One region of the Flaviflagellibacter deserti genome, then DNA from elsewhere that is predicted to be linked to it. Evidence: predicted binding sites of a transcription regulator. Region 1 holds the regulator's gene; each other region holds the start of a gene.

Region 1 (4,130 bases):
CGAGCGCACCGAGCTTCTGCTTCAGCACCAGCCCCTTGCGGCGAACCTCTTTGAGAAAAGCGGGTTCAAGCACCACGTCGAGCACGGCATTGCCGACGGCCATCGCGAGCGGATTGCCGCCGAAGGTGGTGCCGTGCGAACCGGCGGTCATGCCGGAGGCCGCTTTCGCGGTGGCCACGCAGGCGCCGACGGGAAATCCGCCGCCGAGCCCCTTCGCCAGCGCCATGATGTCCGGAGCGACACCCGACAATTCATAAGCGAAGGCATGGCCGGTGCGGCCGATGCCGGTCTGAACCTCATCATAGATCAGCAGCAGATCGCGCTCGTCGCATATCTCGCGCAAACGGCGCAGGAACGCGGCGGGCACCTCGCGAATGCCGCCCTCGCCCTGGACAGGCTCGATTATGATCGCGGCCGTCTCGGGAGTAATCGCGGCAAGCAGAGCCTGCTCGTCGCCGGGCGCGACATGATCGAAGCCCGGGACTTCCGGGCCGAAACCGTCGAGATGCTTCGGATTGCCGCCCGCGGAAATGGTCGCCAGAGTCCGGCCGTGGAAAGCGCCGTTGAAGGCGACGATCCGCCAGCGTTCGGGATGACCCGAATAGCTATGGTATTTGCGGGCCATCTTGATGGCGGCTTCGTTGGCTTCGGCACCCGAGTTCGTGAAGAACACGGTGTCGCCGAAGCTCGCCGCCACGAGCCGCGTCGCCAACCGCTCGCCGTCCGGTATCTTATAGAGATTGGACGTGTGCCAGAGCTTACCGGCCTGCTCGCGCAGCGCCTCGACGAGATGCGGATGGCAATGGCCGAGGGCATTCACCGCGATGCCGGCGCCGAAATCGAGATATCGCTCGCCTGTGACCGTGGTCAGCCACGCTCCTTCGCCATGCTCGAAAGCAAGGTCGGTACGCGCGAAGACGGGAAGCAAAGCGGAGCTCACGGGCGCCTCGGTAAAGTGTGGCCTAAAAAGCGCAGAGGCGCCGCCCAGCAGAGCGGCACCTCCGGAAAGCGCCGATTTTACGGGCCGACCGTGCAGTGTCAATGACGGCTAGAGCCCTGAGTTCTCAGGCGATGAATCGGAATGCGAGCAGAGTTTTCCCGACCTGTGGGGAAAACACCCCGTTCTCCTTTCGGACTCTTGCGGCCGAGTCAGCCGATCATGTAGTTTACCAATCGTTAAGCACGATATCTCGTGTGAGACGGAATTTCAGCTACTATGGACGGTATATCCGGTCCAGGCTTGGTGTTGAACCGGCTGGATCCACCCGTTCGGATTCCGCCTCGCCGATACAATGGAGCCGCGCTGATGAACTGGACGGATGAGCGTGTTGAGCTTCTCAAGAAGCTCTGGAGCGATGGGTTGAGCGCGAGCCAGATCGCTGCTGAACTCGGCGGTATCACGCGCAATGCTGTCATAGGCAAGGTTCACCGCCTCGGCCTTTCCGGTCGCGCCAAGGCTGTTCAAAGCACCGCTCCCCGCCCGCGCAAGCCTCGCGCGCCGTCGCATCCGTCGATGGTTTTCCGCACTGCCGGTGCGACCGCGCTGGCTCCGGTCCGCACGGTCGATCTCGACATCGAGCCGATCATCCAGCGCGCACCGCGCCCTATGCTGGAGCCGGTCTCCTGCGAGCGCGTGACCATCATGGATCTGCGCGAATGCATGTGCCGCTGGCCGATCGGCGACCCCGGCAGCGAGAGCTTCCGCTTCTGCGGAACCCGCTCCAATATGGGCTCGTCCTATTGCAGCTATCACGCGACCATCGCCTATCAGCCGGCGAGCGATCGCCGCCGCCGTGCGGTCGCCTGATCGCAGCGAGCAGAACCAAAAAATAGGCCGCGCGATGCGCGGCCTATTTAGTTCAGAAGAAGATATCAGCAGAAGGCATCAGCCCGCGCGGGCAAAGCGCTCGTCGAAGCTGTAGCCGGAGCCGCGCACTGTGCGGATCGGATCCTGGCGGCGGCCGCGATTGATCACCTTGCGCAGGCGACCGACGTGGACGTCCACCGTGCGTTCGTCGATATAGACATCGTGGCCCCAGACACCGTTGAGCAATTGCTCGCGGGAGAAGACGCGGCCGGGAGTCTGCATCAGGAATTCTAGGAGGCGGAACTCGGTCGGGCCGAGCTCCAGTTCGCGACCGCCGCGGCGGACACGGCGCGTTTCGCGATCAAGCTCGATATCGCCGGCCTTCAGTTGCGAAGCGATGTGATCCGGCTTGACGCGGCGCAGCAGGCTCCGCACGCGAGCGACCAATTCCGGCACCGAGAACGGCTTCACGACATAGTCGTCGGCGCCGGTGGCCAGACCACGCACGCGCTCGGTCTCTTCGCCGCGCGCGGTCAGCATGATGATCGGGAGACGTTCCGTCTCCGGCCGAGCGCGGAGGCGACGGCAGAGTTCAATGCCGGACAGGCCCGGCAGCATCCAGTCGAGCAGAACGAGATCCGGAACCCGTTCACGAAGCCTGGTTTCGGCCTCGTCACCGCGAGCGACGCTTTCGACGTCATAGCCTTCCGCTTCGAGATTGTACCGGAGGAGGAGCGTCAATGGCTCCTCGTCCTCCACGATCATGACCCGTGCGGACATCCTGTTCTCAATCCTCGCCGAACGAGATCGTCGTGGTGCTCGTCAGATCACCCTTCGGACGCTCGTCGATTAACGGCTCGCCGACCGCCAGATAGTGGATCGTCTCGGCGATGTTGGTGGCGTGATCGCCGATGCGCTCGATGTTCTTCGCGCAGAACAGGAGATGGGTGCAGAACCCGATATTGCGCGGGTCTTCCATCATGTAGGTCAGGAGTTCGCGGAACAGCGAGGTGTAGATCGCATCGATCTCGCCGTCGCGCTTCCAGACCTGGAGGGCGCGGGTCGCGTCACGGCGGGAATAGGCGTCCAGCACTTCCTTGAGCTGGCCGAGCACAAGTTCGCCCATGTGGTCGACGCCACCGGCAAGCTTCGGCGGCTGCAGCTGCCCCTCGAGGGCGACCACGCGCTTGGCGATGTTCTTGGCCAGATCGCCGATGCGCTCGAGATCGTTCGAGACACGAAGCGCGGCGACGACCTCGCGGAGGTCGACCGCCATCGGCTGGCGCTTGGCGATCGTGAGAACTGCCTTCTCCTCGACCGCGTGCTGCAGACTGTCGATGACGCGGTCGCGCTCGATGATCCGCTGGGCGGCGGCTAGGTCACGCGACAACAGCGCGGAAATCGATTCCCCGACCAGTTGCTCGGCGAGACCGCCCATCTCCGCGATCATCTCGCTGAGGGACTTCAGGTCCTCGTCGAACTCTTTCGAGGTGTGCTGTGTCATCATAGCGCCGGTTCCTCTAGTGCGGCCCTCTTAAGAGGGATCAATGACGCTTCGATGACATCGAGGGAAGCGCATTTCGCGCCTCCAGTCACTCATCGGCGCGGGTATTCAGAACTGCGGTAAACCGCGCCCCCCCTCCGGAAGGGCTTTCGATCAGGAGTCGACCGCGGTGGCGGGCCATGATGTGCTTGACGATGGCAAGCCCGAGACCCGTCCCTCCCTTCTCCCGACTCTCGCCGACATCGACGCGATAGAAGCGTTCGGTCAGGCGGGGCAGATGCTCCGGCGGAATGCCCGGCCCATAATCCTGCACGGAGATCCGGATCTCCGGTCCGGTTGCGGTGACCGAGACATCGACCCGCTTTCCCGACTGGCCGTATTTGATACCGTTCTCGACGAGGTTCTCGACGACGCGGATCAGTTCATCGCGGTCTCCCGGCACGGATACGGAAGTGCCCGGAAACGACGAACGGATTTCCACGCCGCGCTCGCCGGCCAGAGGCGAGAGACTGTCGACGACGCTGCGAACGATTTCGACGGGGTCGACCGGTGTCGACGGCCTCAAATGCTGCTTTTGCTCGATCCGAGACAGTGACAGCAGGTCGTCGACGAGACGCGACATGCGCGCGGCCTGGCTGCGCATGATGTCGAGGAAGCGCTCGCGCGCCGAAACGTCCGCCTTCGCAGGTCCTTGAAGAGTCTCGATGAAACCGAGCAGCGCGGCCAATGGCGTGCGCAATTCGTGACTCGCATTAGCGACGAAATCGACGCGCATGCGCTCCGCCCGGCGGAGATGCGTCAGGTCGTGCAGGACGAGGA
Region 2 (4,130 bases), on a different contig from region 1:
TCAGGTTGCGGCCCGTGCCGCAGCCGACCTCGAGAACCTGTCCGCCGGTGGGCGGATCGAGCGCCTCGATGAGCGTGTCGCGGCCGAGCAGGTAGAATTTGCGGCTGGCATCGTAGATGTGCCGCTGGTGCCGGTAGATCTTGTCCATTAGTCCGGCGGCGTCGCTCATATCGCGTGTTCCGGCAGCGTGTAGAGGTGGAACGCGCCGTAGATCGACGAGCGGTCCTGCAGGCCGAGCCGCTGGCTCTTGTCGCACTCGTAAGTCCAAGTGTTGAGGATGTCGGCCGGCACGCGGCCCGGCAGGCAGCGCTCGTTGGCGGCGGTGCGGAAGATCACGCGCGCGCCGGGACGCGCGGTCCGGGTGATCTCGCTCCAGAGATCGGTAAGGTCCTGATCGCTCATCCAGTCCTGCGCGTCGAGGAGGACGAAGCAGTCGACGCTCGCCTCGGAGCTCTCGCGCAGGAAATGCGTCACCGATTGCTGACGATAGGTGACGCGTTCGCTGTGGTCACGCACCGCGTCGTAATTGTCGCGCTGCAGGTAAGGCGGCAGCGAGGCATCCTCCGTCGGCTGGTAGCGGCGGCCGAAGGCCTGCCAGGCGAAATAGTTCGACTGGATGTCGAACCCGCAGGCGAGGCGCTCCAGCCGTTCGAGCAGGACCGTCTTGATGCCTTCGGGCGAGTCGCCAGACAGGCTGCGATATTGCGCCGGCGGAATGCCAAGACCGTAGAGAGAAGCGGGTTGATTGATCAGCCAGCGCACGAACTTCTTCTCGAAGATCGGCAGGAAGGTCTGCTCGAACAGCGCGCGCTGCTCCTCGCGCGTCTGCGCGGTCAGGACGACGCTCGGGTCATAGCCGTAGAACTTGGCCAGCCGGTGCCCGGCGCCGATGAAGCCGCCGAGCAAACCGTGGCGGTAGAAGTTCTCGGCGAACACCTCGATCCGGCGGCGACGGTTGACGCGACGCGCCTCCCAATAGGAGCGCGACACCTGATCGAGATGCGGCTTGATCACGGTGTCGAAGGCCGTGACGTTGGCCTCGGAATTCGACTGGCCGAAGAAGCGGAAGAAAGCATCGTAGTCCGGCAGTGCCTTGAGAGCGGCGAGCTTCAGGCGGCCCAGCGCGACATGGGCACCATTGAGGTCGACGGCCGTGATCCTGGCCGGGTCGGCGGTCAGGTACGACAGGACGTTGCAGCTGCCCGAGGCGATCGCGACAATGTGGTCCGTCGGCTTGATCTGCAGGGCCTTCATGTCGACGACCGGGTCTTCCCAGATCTGCGGATAGACCAGACCGCGGAAGGCCCAGGTGAACATGCGCTCCAGAACGCCCTGTCGGGACAGTGCCCGGCTCTTGTGAACGGCGGTGCCGAGCCCGGCTTTGGTCTCGCGCCGAAGCGCCCGCGACAAATCAGTCATGGTCCCCGAATTCACCTTCAGCAGCCTGTCAAATAAGCGGCGTTAAAGGAGTCCGATGACTGCTCCATGACAATTGTGAACGTGGCGGGGGACAGTGCCCGGCGGCCTGGTCGATCGGATTTTCGGCTGATCCCTTCCGGCATCAGGCCATTTCGATGATCTCGAAGCCCCGGTCGCGATCAAGCAGATAGATCAGCCCGCGCTCGTCCACGTCGACATCGTTGCTCTGCGGCGCGGCGTGGCCGGGAAAAGGCTCCGGCACGTAGAAGGCGATCTCTTTCGGCTTCTCGGGATCGGCGATGTCGATCACCCGGAGCCCTCCCGCGAACCAGGCCGCGTAGATCAGGCTGCCGATCTGCTTCTCCTGGAACTGGTGCGCGCCGAAGCGCCCGCCCGCCTGCGAATAGGGCGAGCCCGTTTCGCTGACCTGGAAGGTCGAGATCGGCTTCAGGTTCGCGGGGTCGGACGCATCCATGATCCAGATGAAGCCGTGCGGCTGGCCCGGCGTGTGGTCGTGCTCCTCGTCGACCATCAGCGCGATCTGCCGACCGGCGATGAGTTCCGGCAGCGGCATGAGCGTGTGCGTGGGCTCTGGGAATGGCGGGTGGTAGTTGTAGCTGCCGAGCGTTCTCGGCCTGGTGATGTCGGAGATATCGATGACATAGCCGCCGGCGTACCAGCAGGCCGCCCACATCTTGTCGCCGACGCGCAGCGCGTGATGCAGCCGGTGCTTCTGACCGGACCAGGTAGGCTTCTCGCCCGCCGCGATGTTCTGGCCGGGCATCCACCAGCGCGAGACCTCGCGCGGATAAGTCGGGTCGGCGAGATCGTAGATGACGAGAATGTTGCCGATGAACCCGTCCATCTCGGTCGAGATGTAGGCGTAGTTCTCGTCCATGTCGAAACGGTGCACACCGATGCCGCCGGTCTTCACGTAGGACAGGAGCTTCGGATTGGCCGGGTCGGCGATGTTCCAGACCCGGAAGCCGCCGTCGCTGTAACCCCGTGCATGGCCTTCGCGAAGATCGGGGAGATCCTTCGCGGCGACGCCCACCGCTTCCGCGACTTCGGCATCGGTCGGTTCGCGCCCGAGCTTCTCTGTCAGCACCACCGTGGCGCCGACCAGTCCCTCGCCCTTGCGGTAGAAGTGCCGGCGGTGGCGCTCGACATTGGTGATCATCAGATCGCCCGCCACCCGCACCTTGTGAGTGTGCGAGTACTGGTTCGGCGGCGCGATCTTCGCGATCACCTTGGGGTTCGCTGGATCGCGCACATCGACGATCGAGGTGCCTTCCGGCGGCGACATATGGCCGAGGAAAGCCAGGCCGTCGCGAACCACGACCTGCCCGCCGCCCTGAATGTCCAGCCGCCCGACCTTGCGGGTGCCGCGTGTCATGGCGCCCGAACCAACCATCTCGTTCATGCGGACTCCATTCAGATTGCTTCCGCCGTCTTGGACGGCGTGGAGCGCGCCTGCCGGTTCTTCCGCCACTGCACGAAGGTCGGAACGAACAGCGAGATGGCCAGCAGCGCCCAGAGGATGTTCGCCACCGGAGAGGAGAAGAACACCAGAGGGTCATTGCCGCTGATGCGGAGCGCCCGCATGACATTGGCCTCGAGCAGCGGCCCGAGGATGACGCCGATCAGGATCGCGACGACGTTGTAGCCGGTGCGGCGGCAGATATAGCCGATCACGCCGAACAAGAGCGTCAGCCACAGATCGAACATGTATCCGCGCGGCGCGAACGAGCCGACCATCGTGAAGGCGATGATGATGGGCGCGAGAACCGCCGTCGGGATCAGAATCAGCTTCGAGATGTAGCGCGTCAGTGGCAGCGTGGTGAACAGCATCACGCCATAGGCGACGAGCATGGTCACGAACACGCCGTAGCCCAGTTCCGGCGTCTGGATGAAGAGACGCGGTCCGAGCTGCACGCCATGATAGGTCATGACGATCATCATGACCGCCGCCGTGGTGCCGCCGGGCACGCCGATGACGAGCAGCGGAATGAGATCGCCCGAGGCGCAGCCATTGTTCGAGCTTTCCGGAGCGATGACGCCTTCCGGAATGCCCGTGCCGAACTTCTCCGGCCTCTTCGAGTAAAGACGCGCCTGCTGATAGGCGACGAAGGCCGCGATGGACGCGCCGGCGCCGGGCACGATGCCGATGATGAGGCCGACGATCGCCGTCCAGATCATCAGCCAGGTGCGCTGGAAAGCCCATTTGATGCCCTCCAGCGTCTCCTTCCAGCCGGCCCTGCGCACGACTTGCAGCCCCTCCTCCGAGAGCACCGAACGGCTCTCCATCATGATCAGCGCTTCGGAGATCGCGAAAACGCCGATCAGGACGGGAATGAGCGGCACGCCGTCATAGAGTTCGAGGAAGCCGAACGTGGCGCGCGGTGTCGAATAGATGTGGTCCGCGCCGATGGCGCCGATAAGGAGGCCGAGGCCACCGGCGATCAGGCCCTTCAGCATGTTCTCGGATGCGATCGAGGCGATCAATGTGATGCCGAACAGCACGATCACGACCATCTCGACGCTGTGCAGGTAGTAGGCGAGCTTCGCCATATACGGCAGCAGGAAGATCGACATGCCCGCCGTCACCATGCCGCCGACCTGCGAGGCGACGAAGGACAGGACGAGCGCCTGTTGACCGAGCCCCTTCTTGGCCATCGGATAGCCGTCGAGACAGGTCGCTGCCGAGCCGC
Region 3 (4,130 bases), on a different contig from region 1:
GGCGAGGATCAGGTCGGGCTCCTGCATGATCGCCCGGGCGATACCGACGCGCTGGCGCTGGCCGCCGGAGAGTGCGTCCGCGCGGCGGAGCGCGACGCGTTCGAGCCCGACCGCGTCCAGCAGTCCGAAGGCGCGGTCGATGTCGGCCTGCGGGAATTTCCGCAGCCAGGCGCGCCATACCGGGACATAGCCGAGCCGGCCGGAGAGCAGGTTCTCCATCACCGTCAGCCGTTCCACGAGATTGTACTCCTGGAACACCATGCCGATGCGCCGCCGCGCCTCGCGGAGCTGCCGGCCGCGAAGCCGCGCGAGATCCTGGCCCATGAACTTGATTTCGCCGGACGTGGGCTCGACCAGCCGATTGATGCAGCGCAGCAGCGTGCTCTTGCCGGTGCCGGACGGGCCGATCACGGCGGTCAGGCCGTGGCCGGCAATCGTCAGGTTGATGCCGCGAAGGACCGGCTTGTTGCGCCGGTACTCCTTGACGAGATCGCGGATGACCAGAGAGCGGGCGTCCTGCCCGCTCTCCGTCACGAGGCCCGGCGCCGCGTTCACTGCGTCTTCTTCTGTTTCTCTTCGGCCTTCTTGCGCGCGGCTTCCGCCTCGCGGGCCGTTTCCTTCTCGTAGGCGGCCTTGTTGTACGGCGTGCCGGACTTCTCGCCGACCTCGCGCACCACGGCCCATTCCTTCTGATAGGTGATCGGGAAGAAGCGGTCGTCGCCGTTGAACTCCTTCTGCATCTCCGGCGGGAAGCGGAAGTCGTAGAAGCACTGCTTGATCTTTTCGGCGAGCTCCGGCTTCAGGTCGTGGGCGTAGGCGAACGAGGAGGTCGGGAAGACCTCGCTCTTGAAAATGATGCGGAAGTTCTCGCCCTTCACCGTGCCGCGGTCGACCATGCGGTTATAGACGTCGGACGCGACGGGCGCAGCGTCGTAGTCGCCGGCCTCGACGCCGAGCGTCGACTTGTCATGGCCGCCGGAGAAGATCGGCTTGTAGTCCTCGTTCGGCTTAAGGCCTTCCGCGGGAAACAGCACGACCGGCGCGAGGTGGCCGGAATTGGAGGAGGGCGAGGTGTGGGCGACCTTCTTGCCCTTCAGGTCGGAGAGCTTCTGATACGGGCTGTCGGCCTTCACCAGCATGAACAGCTGATAGCCCTGGAAACCCTTTGCGGTGCCCTTGGCGGCGAACGGAATGGCGCCCGCCATGTTGACCGCGAACCCGGTCGGGCCGGTCGAGAAGCCCGCGACGTGCAGGCGCCCGGACCGCATGGCCTCGATCTCGGCGGAGTTCGACTGGACGGGGTAGTAGACGACCTTCTTGCCGGTGCATTCGGAGAGATGCTTGGTGAACGGCGCGAAGGCGTTCTCGTAGACGGCGGGGTCCTCGACCGGGGTATAGGCGAAGACCAGCGTGCTCGGATCGCGGGTTTCCTTCGGCACGTCGGCGACGAGGTCGTTGTTGGCGTCGCAGTACATGTCGTCGAGCTGGCCGCGATTGGCGCAGTCCTGGGCAGAGGCAGTTCCGACATAGCCGAGGCCCGCGGCAAGCGCGAACATGGCTGTCCAGATTCTGAGCATTTTCTATCCTCCCTGCTTATTCTTATTTCCATAAGCCAAGCGGAAAATAGCGCTCAAGCCAAGCCTCTAAATCGCGAAAAGATGTGATTTCTCTGCGATAAGGCTCGTCATGCCTTTGTCATTGTGACGATTGGCGAGGGTGGCGGGGCAATGAAGTGGCCCGCGGGCGACCGGTGTTGCTTTGGGCTTCATGTCCCATTCCGCGGCCGCTCTTTCGGCGGCCGCGCTTTCGCGATCTCCGGCTGCTCCTCACCCTTTACCCAGATATGGGATCGTTCCGGCCAGATCGGTATCGTCGATCAACTGGAAGCGGCTTTCACTGCCGTCCCTGCGGGCCTGGGCGTGAGGGGCATATCTGGGGTCGTTGACGAAGGCCTCGGCTGCTTCGGCCGATGGAAACTCCAGAAGCGCGATAAGGGTGGTTTCCAGAGGCGTGCCTTCCAGCGTCTTCACGTTCCCGCTTCTTGCCAGATACTTGCCGCCGTGCTCATGCACCAGATCATGAACCGCCGCGGCGTATGCCGGCACCCATGCTTCGTCAGTCACCTTGACGTCAGCGATGATGTAAACGGTCATTTTGGTTTATCCGTTCCTATGTCGGACGAGGGCGGTGGCGGGCACCTTCATTGCACCACACATCGCACGATCGATGATCGCGTTCTTCCCTAGCATCGGCAGACATCCGGCGTTCATCCCGAACGGCTCTCCGACTTCAGCTTCTCCGTATCGATCGGCAGCTTCCGCAGCCTCACTCCCGTCGCCGCGTAGACCGCGTTCAACACCGCGGGCGCCAAGGCCGAAGTCCCCGGCTCACCAAGCCCGCCCGGTGCCTCGCTGCTCTTGACGATCTCGACCTCGATCTTCGGGGCCTCGTCGATGCGGAGCATCTGGTAGGTGTCGAAATTGGTCTGCTCGACCCGGCCGTCCTTGAGCGTGATCTCGCCGTAGAGAGCAGCGGTGATGCCGAAGATGATGCCGCTCTGGATCTGCGCCTCGATCGTGTCCGGATTGACGGCGACGCCGCAGTCGATGGCGGCGACGACGCGGTCGACGCGGACGGTGCCGTTGTCCGCGACCGTCACCTCGGCGACCTCCGACAAATAGCTTCCGAACGCGAACTGCACGGAGATGCCGCGACCCTTCCGGGGCCCGAGCGGGGTTCCCCATCCGGCGTTCCTGGCGGCGGTCTCCATCACTTTCAGCGCGCGCGGATTGTCCGCCAGCAGCGCGCGGCGATACTCGACCGGGTCCTTCTTGGCCGCGGCGGCGAGTTCGTCGATGAAGCTTTCGACCACATAGATGTTGTGCGTCGGGCCGACGCCGCGCCAGAACGCTGTCGGGATGCCCGGAGGCTCCACCTGGACGTAGTCGACGTGCATGTTCGGGACGGCATAGGGGATCTCGGCCGCGCCCTCGACCGCGTCGGGGTCGACGCCGTTCTTCATCCACGAGGGGGAGTAGCGGGCTATGATCGACGAACCGGCAATGCGGTGGCTCCAGGCCGTCAGTCTGCCGTTCTCGTCGAGCCCGGCGCTCATCCGGTCGAAATAGTACGGCCGGTACATGTCCTGGGTGATGTCTTCCTCGCGGCTCCAGACGACCTTGATCGGGTCCTTGGACTGCTTCGCGATGAGCGCGGCCTGAGCGATGAAATCGACCTCGAGCCGGCGGCCGAAACCGCCGCCGAGGAGGTGGTTATGGATCGTTACCTGCTCGGGCTTCAGCCCGAGCGACTTCGCCACCACCGCCTGGGCGATATCCGGCACCTGCGAGCCGACCCAGACATCGCAGCTATCCGGCTTCACCTGAACGGTGCAATTGATCGGCTCCATCGTCGCATGGGCGAGGAACGGCGCTTCGTAGATGGCCTCGACCTTGGTGGCCGCCTTGGCGAGGGCGGCTGCGACGTCGCCCTTGTCGGTGGCGACGGCCCCGGGTTTCTCGGAAGCGGTTGCCAGAGCGGCGACGACATCCGCCGTGGTGACGGATGCGTGAGGGCCGTCGTCGAAGGTGACGGCAGCGGCTTCCAGGCCCTGTTTCGCCGCCCAGTAGTGATCGGCGATGACCGCGACCGCATTGTCGAGCTTCGCGACCTGATGCACGCCCGGAACCTTCAGCGCCGCCGCTTCGTCGACCGAGGCGACCTTGCCGCCGAAGACCGGAGAAGCGGAGACCGTGGCGACCTTCATGCCGGGCAGTTTGACGTCGATGCCATAGATCGCCGTGCCATTCACCTTGCCCGCGACGTCGAGCCGTTTGACCGGCGTGCCGATCAGGCGGAACGTGGACGGATCCTTGAGCTTGACGTCGGCCGGGACGGGGAGTTTGGCGGCGGCGTCGACGAGTTCGCCATATCCGATCCGGCGTTTGCTCGCGGCGTGGACGACGAAGCCCGGCTCGGTGGTCAGGCCGGCGGCGTCAACCTTAAGATTGGTCGCGGCAGCCGTGATCAGCATCTGCCGCGCCGTGGCACCGGCCTGGCGCAGCGGCATGTAGAACGCCCGGATGGACGTCGAACCGCCCGTCATCTGCACGCCGCCGATCAGGGCGTTG
Region 4 (4,130 bases), on a different contig from region 1:
CAATGTCGCGGTGATGCTGCCGAATTCGAGCAGCGGTATCGTCGGCATTCTCGGTGTGATGGGCGCCAGTCGCGCGGCGGTTCCGCTCGATCCGAACGAGGCGCCGCACCGGCTGCGAGCGCTTTGCGCTGCGGCTGAGGCCGGAACGGTGCTGACCTCGCGGCGCATGGCGGAGGATGTCGCGGCACTGCTCGGCCACGAACTGCCGGTGCTGTTCGTCGAGGATCTGATCGCGGCGGAAGCGTCGGCTGCGAAGCAGCATGTGATCGATCCGGACACGCCTGCCATCATCCTCGCCGCCTCCGGCGGTGAGGCCGGGACCGGCGTGGTGCTGACGCATCGCAACCTCGTCGCGGCCTGCCGCCAGCTCTCCCTGGCGCTCGATCTCAACCGGCGGGACAAGATGTTCGCGGCGCTGCCGCTGCACGACCCGTTGGGTCTCGTCGCCAGCATTCTGATGCCGCTGCTGAGCGGCGTGAAGGTCTACCTCCATCACTGGCCGCGCGCGGGACACATCGTGTCCGACTATGTCTACGTGGCCAATGCGACGGCGATGATCGCCGACGAGACGCTGCTGGCCTCGATCGCCGAACGGGGCGCGCCGGGTGACCTCCGCACGCTTCGCTACCTGTTCGCGCCCGAGCCGGTGACGGTATCGACGCGCCGGAAACTCGCGGAGACGTTCGGCGCGCGGGTGCTCGGCCTGTTGAGCCTGCCGGAAGCCGGCGGCGTCGCGGCGATCGGTACGATGGACCGCAATCGCGAAACCAGCCACGGCCAGCGTCTTCCGGGGCTCGATATGGTGGCGACGCCGGACGGGCTCGCGCTACGCGGGCCGAATATGATGGCGGGCTATGTCACGCCTTCGGCGCCGGGCCGGATCGTGCAGCGGCCGGAGCACGGCTGGCACCGGACGGGCCTTCAGGCCCGCCTCGACGAGGAGGATTTCCTCTGGGTTGGCCAGAACGCGCGGACGGCCGAGGCCGTCCACGCTTTGATGCAGCTGGGCTAGGCCGCGTAACGGCCGGCGTCGGCGCCGAAGTGGCCGATATAACGCTCGCTGATGGCAGAGACTGGCAGAATGACCATCACGTCCGTCGTGCCGAACTGGCGGTCGACCACGACGTCATGGCCGAACATCGCGCCGAGGCGCAGATAGCCCTTCATCAGCGGCGGCAGTTCACGCATCGCATGCTTCGGGTCCACCGCCTCTTTGGGCAGCAGGTCGAACGGCGCACGAATGGCGGCGTGGGCCGAGACCTGCCATTCGACCGGAGCCGGCGCGTAATGGTGCAGGAAGGACAGAGCAAGCCTGTGCGCATTGGCGTCAGTGCCGGGGAAGCTCGCGCAGCCGACCATCACGTCGAAGCGGTTCTTGACCACGTAAGCCCAGATGCCGTGCCACAGCAGCTCGACGGTGCGCTTGTTGCGGTATGGCGGCAGCACGCAGGAACGACCGAGTTCGAGGAAGCGCAGCCCCGGATGGCGGGCGATCAGCTTCTCGATCTCGTATTCGCCGGCGGTGTAGAAGCCGCCGTCGGCACGGCCCGCGGTCTGCCCGAGCAGGCGGTAGGTGCCGACGACCTTCGGACCCTTCCACGGCTTCTTGCGCGGGGCATCATGGTCGACGACGAGCAGGTGGTCGCAGACGGAGTCGAAGGCGTCGATGTCGCGCTTGGTGAAGTAGGTGCGGGCGTCGGCGATCGCCGCCATTTCCTTGTAGAACACCTTGTAGCGGAGCTTTTGCGCGCGCTTCACGTCGGCGGCGCTGCGGCAGAGGCGGACTTCGAGCGAACCGATCTGGCCGAGGCTCTCGCCGTGGACCTCGTTGCGGTCCTTGAGCCAGATGATCGGGGCGCGTCCGGCGCTGGTAGCGACGGTCGCGGCATTGCGCGGCGTGAACTTGCTCAGAAAGGCGAACGGTTCGGTGTTGAGCCGGGGCATCGGCTTGCGTCCTGGAGTGTTGATCGTCCGTCACCGCGCGGCGCGATGGGATCGTGACGACCAAAACAACATCTCGCGACGGGCCGGAGACAGTTCGATGAAGGATTTGCGAACACCGCCGCCCAAGCGGGCGTGAGCGGCGTTCAGCCGAGCTTGCGGAAGCGCACGAGGCTGTAGAGTGGGCCGAGATCGCGGCGTTCCGCGAGTTCGATGTCGGAACGGGTCTCGGCCCAGCGGACGAGGCGCGAGAACGGAAATTCGGGCCGCAGGCCGATGGCGCGAGTGCGTTGGGCCACCCAGCGCTCGATCGCAGCTCCGATGCCCTGCTCCGAATAGAGATGGCTCATCAGCACGATCTCGCCGCCGGGTCTCAACACGCGCGCGGCCTCGTCCAGCACGCGTTCCGGGTCCGCCACGAGCGTGATCACGAACTGCGCGACGACGACGTTGAAGCTCGCGTCTTCGAATTCGAGATTGTGCGCATCCATGATGCGGATGTCGCGGATATGGGGATAGCGGCCGGTTTCGAGTTTGCGGCGCGCCCTTGCGAGCATCGGCTCGGTGATGTCGATGCCGGTGACCTCGGTCGTCTCGTCATAATCCGGAAAGGAGAGGCCGGTGCCGACGCCGATCTCGAGCACCTTGCCGCCGACCTGGCGCGCCGCCTTCACCGCGGCCTTGCGGCCGATGAGGAAGACCGGCCCGCACAGCGCGTCATAAATTGGCGCCCACCCGCCGTAGGCTTTCTGGACCGTCGCGCGGTCTAGATCGTGAGAAGGTGCGTCGAGCATTGGCGCTTGAATTTAGCCTTCCATCCTGCGGCCGGATGATGACGCCGGGATGTCATTCTCTTCCACAGGGAGAGCGCGCCGGAAGCTCGCGTCATCCGAGCGTCATGCAGGGCTTCTAAGGACTCCGAAAACCGGGGCCAGCAACGCTATGACGGAAGCACTCGCCATTCGTGGTCTGTCCAAGACCTATGGAACTGTCCGCGCGGTAAGCGGCATTTCGCTCTCCATCAAGGCCGGCGAGCGCGTCGCGCTGATCGGTGCCTCGGGCTCCGGCAAGTCGACCATGATGCGTCTCGCATCCGGACTGCTCGTCGGCGATGCCGATGGCGGCGAGGTCCGTGTGTTCGGCGAGGCGATCCAGTCGAACGGCAAGCTTTCCGGCGACGCACGCCGCATCCGCCGCCGCATCGGCCTGATCTTCCAGAAGTTCAATCTCGTGAATCGGATGTCGGTGCTGTCGAACGTGCTGGTCGGCTCGCTCGGCCGCATCTCAGCTTTGCGCGGCACGCTCGGAATGTTCGAGCACGCCGACCGCGAGGCGGCCTGGCTGGCGATGACTCAGGTCGGCATCGAGCAGCACATCTACAAGCGCGCGGAGGCCCTTTCGGGCGGCCAGCAGCAGCGCGCGGCGATCGCCCGTGCCCTCGTCCAGCGCGCCGAGATCATCGTCGCCGACGAGCCGATCGCCTCGCTCGACCCGAAGTCGGCGAAGCGGGTGATGGAAATCCTGTCCAAGCTGAACCGGACGCAAGGCATCACGCTCCTCGTTTCGCTGCATCAGGTCGATTACGCCCGCGCCTATTTCGACCGCGTGATCGCGATGCGCGCGGGCGAAGTGGTCTTCGACGGCCCCGCCGCGAAGCTTACGCCGGCGTTCCTGACGGAACTCTACGGCGCCTCGGCCGAGGAACTGATCCTGCCCGGCCAGACCGAAGCGACGCCGGTAATGGACCCGGCGATCATTGATGTCACGCGTAACCATGCGGCCGAACTCGCCCGCGTGAACTGACAGATTTTTACACGGAGAGCACTATGAAGAAGTTCGTCATTGGCGCGCTCGCCGCGCTGGCTTTCGCCGGTGCGGCGAACGCTGAGGAGATCAAGCAGCTCAACTTCGGCATCATCTCGACGGAGAGCTCGTCGGCTCTCTCGAAGAGCTTCGAGCCGATGCTGAAGGACCTGGAAAAGGCCGTCGGCATCCCGGTGAAGGCGTTCTTCGCGCAGGATTATGCCGGCGTTATCGAAGGCATGCGCTTCAAGAAGGTCGACGTGGCCTGGTACGGCAACAAGGCCGCCATGGAAGCCGTCGACCGCGCCGGTGGCGAAGTGTTCGCCCAGACGACCAAGCCGGACGGCACCAAGGGCTATTACTCGCTCCTCCTCGCCAACAAGTCG

The links. The regulator PhoB, encoded in region 1, activates phosphate uptake and scavenging genes when phosphate is short. The targets are predictions, from matches to a motif close to TGTCATNNANCTGTCAT.
Region 2: a site for PhoB is predicted at 1,475-1,491, ahead of ACFPFW_RS18480 (BtaA family protein). Genes of this name have one in related genera too.
Region 3: a site for PhoB is predicted at 1,683-1,699, ahead of phnD (phosphate/phosphite/phosphonate ABC transporter substrate-binding protein). Genes of this name have one in related genera too.
Region 4: a site for PhoB is predicted at 2,031-2,047, ahead of olsB (l-ornithine N(alpha)-acyltransferase). Genes of this name have one in related genera too.

What each region holds. Positions count from the first base shown of each region.
Region 1 is NZ_JBHSJF010000005.1:108,740-112,869, forward strand. Features, by position in the region: gene ACFPFW_RS05325 (aspartate aminotransferase family protein) at 1-940, opposite strand, end outside; gene ACFPFW_RS05330 (GcrA family cell cycle regulator) at 1,307-1,807, shown strand; gene phoB (phosphate regulon transcriptional regulator PhoB) at 1,886-2,587, opposite strand; gene phoU (phosphate signaling complex protein PhoU) at 2,595-3,314, opposite strand; gene ACFPFW_RS05345 (ATP-binding protein) at 3,400-4,130, opposite strand, start outside.
Region 2 is NZ_JBHSJF010000010.1:31,126-35,255, reverse strand. Features, by position in the region: gene ACFPFW_RS18485 (class I SAM-dependent methyltransferase) at 1-169, opposite strand, end outside; gene ACFPFW_RS18480 (BtaA family protein) at 166-1,419, opposite strand; gene ACFPFW_RS18475 (RNA polymerase subunit sigma-70) at 1,562-2,842, opposite strand; gene ACFPFW_RS18470 (tripartite tricarboxylate transporter permease) at 2,854-4,130, opposite strand, start outside.
Region 3 is NZ_JBHSJF010000006.1:1,416,509-1,420,638, reverse strand. Features, by position in the region: gene phnC (phosphonate ABC transporter ATP-binding protein) at 1-555, opposite strand, end outside; gene phnD (phosphate/phosphite/phosphonate ABC transporter substrate-binding protein) at 552-1,577, opposite strand; gene ACFPFW_RS13955 (DUF1330 domain-containing protein) at 1,827-2,153, opposite strand; gene ACFPFW_RS13950 (xanthine dehydrogenase family protein molybdopterin-binding subunit) at 2,267-4,130, opposite strand, start outside.
Region 4 is NZ_JBHSJF010000003.1:49,177-53,306, forward strand. Features, by position in the region: gene ACFPFW_RS03355 (AMP-binding protein) at 1-1,012, shown strand, start outside; gene olsB (l-ornithine N(alpha)-acyltransferase) at 1,009-1,944, opposite strand; gene ACFPFW_RS03365 (class I SAM-dependent methyltransferase) at 2,088-2,735, opposite strand; gene phnC (phosphonate ABC transporter ATP-binding protein) at 2,884-3,744, shown strand; gene phnD (phosphonate ABC transporter substrate-binding protein) at 3,768-4,130, shown strand, end outside.